Regions from separate parts of the Microbispora sp. NBRC 16548 genome, predicted to be linked through region 2. Evidence: riboswitches for the same ligand, from Rfam matches in the RefSeq annotation. Region 2 holds a riboswitch; the other holds the start of a gene.

Region 1 (3,397 bases), on a different contig from region 2:
GAACGCGGCGAGCGCCGCGTTCATCCACGGCTGGTGGACGAACCCGAGGGCGAGGCGGACCTCGGTCCAGATCCCGTCCCACCAGCCGACGGTCGGGGTGGAGGTCACGATCCAGTACGCCGCGAACCCGAGGATCCACGGCACGATCATGAGCCAGCGGGAGGGGGCGTCCTCGGCCGTGTTCCACCGGGCGGCCCCGCCGAGCAGGAAGTAGTCCACCACGAGCACGGCGAACATCGGCACGAACACCGCCCCGATCACGCTCAGGAACGCGCCGTAGGAGTTCACGTCGGCGAACAGCGCGATCAGCGTGGTGAGCACGCCGATCACGACCGAGATCGCCCGGCGGTCCCAGCGCGGCGCGAGGTTCTGGATCGACACGGTCGTCGAGTAGACGTTCGCGAACGACTGGTCGGCCTCACGCAGCACCAGGATGCCGAAGAACACGACCCCGAGAGGGGCGGCCACGAACGGGTCCCACACCTTGTCCCCGTCGTTGCCGACCAGGGCGAGCGCGGCGATGCCGAGGGCCAGGCAGGCCACCTGGGCGATCGTGTATCCCGCGACGACACCGGTGAACGCCGCGCCGCTCGACCGCGAGTGCCTGGCGTAGTCGGCGGCCATCGGCACCCACGACACCGACAGCGCGATGACGTAGTCGACGGCCGGGGCGAAGGCGTCCCAGGAGCCGCCCCCCACGGACGGCCCCTGCCGGAACAGGGCGATCGACAGCCAGATCATCGCGATCACCACACCCGCCGTGACGTACCGCCGCAGCAGCCGCAGCGCGCCGAGCGGCCGGATCGTCAGCGCGATCGTCAGCGCGCCCGCCGCGACCGCCCACACCGCGTACGGCACCGCCGGGCCGAACAGCGCCTGCGCGCCGTTGGCGATGACCCACAGCTCGAAGGCGCCCCAGCCGAGCATCTGCACGATGTTCAGCACGGTCGGGATGTACGAGAGCCGGGCCCCGAACAGGCCGCGCAGCAGCACCATCGCGGGCCGCCCGGTGCGTACGCCGGGGATCGCGGCAAGGCCGACCATCGCCGTCCCGAGCAGGCTGCCGACGACGGCGGCGAGCACCGCCGCGGTGAACGTGAGCGGTTTGCCGCCCAGCGGGTCGAGCAGGAACAGCGCCCCCGAGAAGCCGAGGAGGCTGACGCCGAGGTTGGCCCAGAAGGCGCCCTGGTCGAGCAGGCCCAGGGTTCTCGGGGCCTCCTCGTCCAGAGTGAGCGGAACCTCCGCGTGCGCGTCGTCGACGACGGCAGAAGTCATCACACGCTCCCTACGCCGGCATTATCCGGACAGGTTCATGCGGTCGGCGGCACGATGTGGATCCGCCCTCTCAGCCCGGTCACGCCCGAGCTCCCGCGGGTATTGATGATGTCTTGGGGATTATGACACTTCTTTGACCGTTTTCCTACGCCGCCCCTGTCCCTACGCCACGTAGGGCGCCTCCCCGGTCTCGCTCACCATCGGACGCCCGACCGCGGCCCAGGACCGCATGCCGCCGTCCACGTTCACGGCGTCCCGGCCGATGTGGTTGAGCCACATCGCGGCGTGCGCCGACCGGCCGCCGACCCGGCAGACCACGTACACCGGCCGGTCGTGCGGCACCTCGTCCACCCGCACCTGCAGCTCGCCGAGCGGGATGTGGACGGCGCCGGGGGCGTGACCGGCCACCCACTCCTCGTTCTCGCGGACGTCCAGCAGGTACGCGTCCTCGGGCAGTGCGTCGGGGGCGATTTCCGGCAATGTCATGCGCCCATTCTGACGGCACACCACCGATGCCCGGGCCCATGTGGCGAGCTGTGACCCACGGTGATCCGCGGGCCGCATCGACACGGTCGTTTGTCATCCAAACTTCCCCATCCCTCCCTCAGTAACGTATGTTAGAGAGCGATAAATGACAATCGCGGCCGCCATGTGCGGTCCGCTCCGACGGGAGGCCGACGGTGAACGATGTGGTGCGGCGCGCGGCCGGCGGTGCGGGCGCCATGACGATCTACAAGTCCGAGGCCGGTCGGCGCGAGCTCCTCGACCACTACCGGCAGGTGCTGGACGCCTGGCCGATCCCGGCCGAGCACGTACGGGTGCCGACTCGCGAGGGCGAGACCTTCGTCCACGTCTGCGGCCCCCCGGACGCGCCGCCTCTCGTGCTGCTGCACGGCTCGGGCGCGAACGCCTCGATGTGGCGGGGAGACGTCCCCACCTGGTCCCGGCACTTCCGCACGTACGCCGTCGACCTGGTCGGCGAGCCGGGCCTGAGCGCGCCCTCGCGCCCCGCCCTGGACTCCGGCGCCGTGTCACTCTGGCTCGACGACGTGCTGCAGGGGCTCGGGATCGCCGGCGCCGCGTTCGTCGGCACCTCCCTCGGCGGCTGGACGGCCCTGGACTACGCCGTCCGCCGTCCGGAACGAGTGACTCGACTGGCCCTGATATGCCCCGGCGGCGTGGGGCGGCAGAAGGTCGGCTGGATCTTCAAGGCCCTGCTGACCGGCCCGTTCCGACGTGGTGGACTACGCGAGTCGGCGATGGCCGTCGCGGGCCTCGACGGGGAGAGGGACCGGCAGGCGCTCGACGCCGTCGTCCTGACGTTCACGCACTTCAACCCGCGCAGGGAGAAGCTCCCGGTGTTCCCCGACGACGCGTTGCGGGGCCTCACCATGCCCGTACTCGTCATCGCCGGCGACCGCGACGCCATGATCGACTCTCGCCAGACCGTGCGGCGCGTCCGTGAGTGCGTCCCGCACGCGACCGTGAACCTGCTCCCCCGGACCGGTCACGCCATCTTCGGCCAGGCCGAGCCGATCGCCGAGTTCCTCCGGGCCTGACGTGAACCCGCCGAAGGTGGGGTCGCTCCTCACGGGCCTACTTGAGCAGGCGCGACAGGCGGCGGTCGGCCAGCGGCTTGCCGCCGGTCTGGCAGGTCGGGCAGTACTGCAGCGACGAGTCGGCGAACGACACCTCCCTGATCGTGTCGCCGCACACCTCGCACGCCTCGCCCGTACGGCCGTGCACGCGCAGGCCCGACTTCTTCTCCGACTTGAGGTCCTTGGCGGCCAGCCCCCTGGCCCGCCCGACCGCGTCCCGCAGCGTGCTCACGATCGCGTCGTGCAGGTCGGCGACCTGGCCGTCCGTCAGCGTTCCGGCGATCTTGAAGGGGGACATCTTCGCGACGTGCAGCACCTCGTCGGAGTAGGCGTTGCCGATGCCCGCGATCACCTTCTGGTCCCGCAGCAGGCCCTTGATCTGCGCGCGGCTCCCGCCCACGATCGTCTTGAGCAGGTCCGGCGTGAAACCCTCGGCCAGCGGGTCGGGCCCGAGCCCGGCGACGCCGGGAACGTCCTCCGGATCGCGCACCACGTAGACGGCCAGGCGCTTCTGCGTGCCCGCC
Region 2 (3,397 bases):
AGCCGATCGGAGCGCCGAGCGGCATCACGGCGGCGCACCCGGCGTCCTGGAGCCTGCGGGCCAGCGCCGGGTCGTCGCCGATGTACGGCAGCACCACGAAACCGTCGGCGACCAGCCGCTCGGCGGCGTCGAAGGTCTCGATCGGGTCGGGCAGCAGGGTCCGCTCGTCCGCGATGACCTCCAGCTTGACCCAGTCGGTCTCCAGCGCCTCGCGGGCCAGGCGTGCGGTCAGCACCGCCTCCCCGGCGGTGAAGCACCCCGCCGTGTTCGGCAGCACCTTGATGCCGCGGGCGCGCAGCAGGTCGAGCACCGAACCGCGGGACTCCGGGTCGAGCCTGCGCATCGCGACGGTCGTCAGCTCGGTGCCGGACGCCTCCAGCGCCTGGTCGAGCACCTCCAGCGACGGCGCGCCGCCTGTGCCCATGATGAGCCGCGAGGTGAACTTCTCCCCGCCCAGCACGAGGACGTCGTCGGTCATGCTCACCCTCCCTGCACGGCCGTGAGCACCTCGACGCCGTCGCCGTCGGCGACCTGGGTGGAGTCCCAGGCGCTCCGGCTCACGACTTCGCCGTTCAGCGCCACCGCGACCCCGGACGTGAGGGGCGTGAGGGTCCGTACGGCGTCGCCGATCGTGGCGCCGTCCGGCAGTTCGGCCGCGCCTCCGTTGATCGTGACTTTCATTGGCTGAATCTCCCTGGATCGCAGAACCGGGCGACCGGAGGCACCTCGTCGCCGGTGAGGAACGCGGCGACGGCGTCGGCGGTGATCGGGGACAGCAGCACCCCGTTGCGTCCGTGCCCGGTCGCCGCGAGCACGCCGGGCGGCCCGGCCGGGCCGATGAGCGGCAGGTTGTCGGGCGTGCCCGGGCGGAAGCCGGTCGTCGTCTCGGCCAGTTCGAGCTCCGTGATGCCGGGCACCAGTTCGCGGGCGTCGCGCAGCAGCTCGTACACGCCTCCTGCGGTGACCCGCGCGTCGAACCCCATCTCCTGGGTCGTGGCGCCCAAAGTGATCTCTCCGTCGCCCCGGGGGACGAGGTAGGCGGGGGAGCCGTGCACCAGCCCCCTGACGCACCGGGTGAGGAAGCCCCGGGGCCCGCGCAGCCGGAGGATCTCGCCCTTCACCGGGCGTACCGGCAGGCCGGGCAGCAGGGACGCCGACCACGACCCGGCCGCCACGACGACCTGACCGGCCGCGACGGCGCCGCCGGACTCCAGCCGTACGCACGGAGCGCCGGGCCCCGGGGCGTCGATCCCGGCGACGCGCTCGGTCACCAGCGTGCCGCCCGCCTTCTCGAACGCCGCGAGGAGGGCGCGCACGACCCTGCGGGGGTTGACCCACGCGTCGTCGCGGGCCAGCAGCCCACCGCGTACGGAGGGGGAGAGCATCGGCTCGAAGGAGCGGCACTCGCGCCCGGTGAGCCGCTCGACCCGCAGGCCGAGCGTCCGCTCGAAGGCCGCGAGGTCGTCGAGGACGGCCATGTCGTCCGCGCCGCGGGCGACCTCAAGCGTGCCCTCGGTCCGGTAGTCGAGGTCGTCGCCGGTCTCGTCCTCAAGCTCCGCCCGGAACGCCGGCCAGGCCGCCAGCGACGCGAGGCCGAGCCGCAGCAGCGGCTCCTCCGTGTAGGTCACCTCGCTGACCGGCGCGAGCATCCCCGCCGACGCGTGAGTGGCGCCGCCTCCTGGCGCGGGGTCGACCACCGCCACCGACAGGCCCCGCCGCGCGGTGCGCCAGGCCGCGGCCAGGCCCTCCACCCCGCCGCCCACGATCACGACGTCGTAGCCGGACTGCGCGCCGGATGGCGGTGTGCGGGACACAGCGCTCCCTTCGCCGGCATTACCCGGATCAGGTCGGGGCGGTCGAGAGCCTCACGCTCTCCTCTCAGCCCGGTCCGCCGGGCTCCCGCGCGTCTTACGCCCACAAGGGTAGTACGCCCCCCATGACGGCCGATCGCCGGATCGGCGGGTACGGGGCCGTCCGCGGGCGCATGATGGCGCGACGTGGATCGACCCGAAGGAGGTACCCCATCATGGCCACGATGCTGTACTCGGCCACCATGTCCCTGGACGGCTTCATCGCCGGGCCGGGCGGCGACATGTCCTGGCTGACCGAACATCTCGGGCCCAACCCGACCGTGGACGCGCTCGTCGGCGACATCGGCGCGCTGCTCGTCGGCAACCGCACCTTCCGCGGTGACGACCCCTACCGGGACACCCCCCAGGAGGGCGAGCCGTTCGGTGGCGGGTGGAGCGGGCCGCAGTTCGTGCTCACCCACGACGTCCCGGCCGCGCCGGTGCCCGGCGTGACCTTCGTGACGGACTTCGGCGCCGCCGTCGCGGACGTCGCCGCGCAGTGCCTCGACGCGGGCCTGCTCGACGAGATCCTCGTGTGCGTGGCGCCGGTCATGCTCGGCGACGGCGTCCGGCTGTTCTCCCACCCCGGCGGCGACCGGGTCAGGCTCGAACGGATCAGCCTCACGCACGTGCCGCACGCCACGAACATCTGGATGCGCGTGGTGCGGTGAGGACCCGGCTTCCTTCACAACGTGGGCCCCCGCGGAAGTGCGCGTCAATTGCCCAACTCGTTATGGGGGGCCTGTTGGCCAGGGCCCCCGTTGACAATCTATGGTCAAGCTGTGGATCACGTCGTGGTGGTGGGTGCCGGCCTGGCCGGCGTGCGAAGCATCGAGGCGTTGAGGGCCGGTGGGTTCACCGGCCGCATCACGCTCATCGGCGAGGAACACCATCGCCCCTATGACCGGCCGCCGCTGTCGAAGGCGGTGCTGCTCGGAGAGACCGACTCCACCGTGGTCGACTCCGATCTCGACGCCCTCGACGTACGGCTGTGCCTCGGCACGGCGGCCAAGGGCCTGCGCGACGGCGTGCTGGAGACGACCGAGGGCGAGCTGGAGTACGACGGCCTGGTCATCGCCACCGGCGCCACGCCGATCCGCCTGCGCGGAGAGGGCCACCAGCACGTGCTGCGCACGATCGAGGACGCGCTCGCGCTGCGCGAGCGGCTCGTCCCAGGCGCCCGCGTGGCCGTCGTCGGGGCCGGCTGGATCGGCGCCGAGGTCGCCACCGCGGCGGCCAGGGCGGGGTGCGCGGTGACCGTGGTGGAGGCGGGGGAGAGCCCGCTCGCCGTGGCGCTCGGGCCCGCCGTGGGCAGCCATACCACCGACTGGTACGCGCGGGCGGGCGTCGAGCTGCGCCTCGGCGCGATGGTCGGCACCGTGGACTCCGACGGTCTCACGCTCATGTCCGGCGCCCGGGTGCCGGCCGACGTGGTCGTCACCGGCGTCGGGGTGCGCCCTGCCGTCGACTGGCTGAAGGGGTCGGCGGTCCGGCTCGACGACGGGGTGGTGGTCGACGAGCACCTGCGCACGTCGCTGCCCAACGTG

What was found. A riboswitch is a leader RNA that binds a small molecule or an ion and turns the genes downstream of it on or off. The one in region 2 is predicted to bind thiamine pyrophosphate.
Region 1: it holds a riboswitch for thiamine pyrophosphate, as region 2 does, so the genes downstream of both, QSK36_RS37080 (purine-cytosine permease family protein) here and thiO (glycine oxidase ThiO) in region 2, are expected to answer to the same signal.

The regions. Positions count from the first base shown of each region.
Region 1 covers NZ_BSSF01000019.1:32,004-35,400, forward strand. Annotated here, with positions in the region: gene QSK36_RS37080 (purine-cytosine permease family protein) at 1-1,275, opposite strand, end outside; TPP riboswitch at 1,266-1,382, opposite strand; gene QSK36_RS37085 (rhodanese-like domain-containing protein) at 1,438-1,761, opposite strand; gene QSK36_RS37090 (alpha/beta fold hydrolase) at 1,956-2,834, shown strand; gene QSK36_RS37095 (Fpg/Nei family DNA glycosylase) at 2,872-3,397, opposite strand, start outside.
Region 2 covers NZ_BSSF01000006.1:243,996-247,392, forward strand. Annotated here, with positions in the region: gene QSK36_RS18505 (thiazole synthase) at 1-478, opposite strand, end outside; gene thiS (sulfur carrier protein ThiS) at 481-681, opposite strand; gene thiO (glycine oxidase ThiO) at 678-1,814, opposite strand; TPP riboswitch at 1,803-1,913, opposite strand; gene QSK36_RS18520 (dihydrofolate reductase family protein) at 2,027-2,521, shown strand; gene QSK36_RS18525 (NAD(P)/FAD-dependent oxidoreductase) at 2,633-3,397, shown strand, end outside.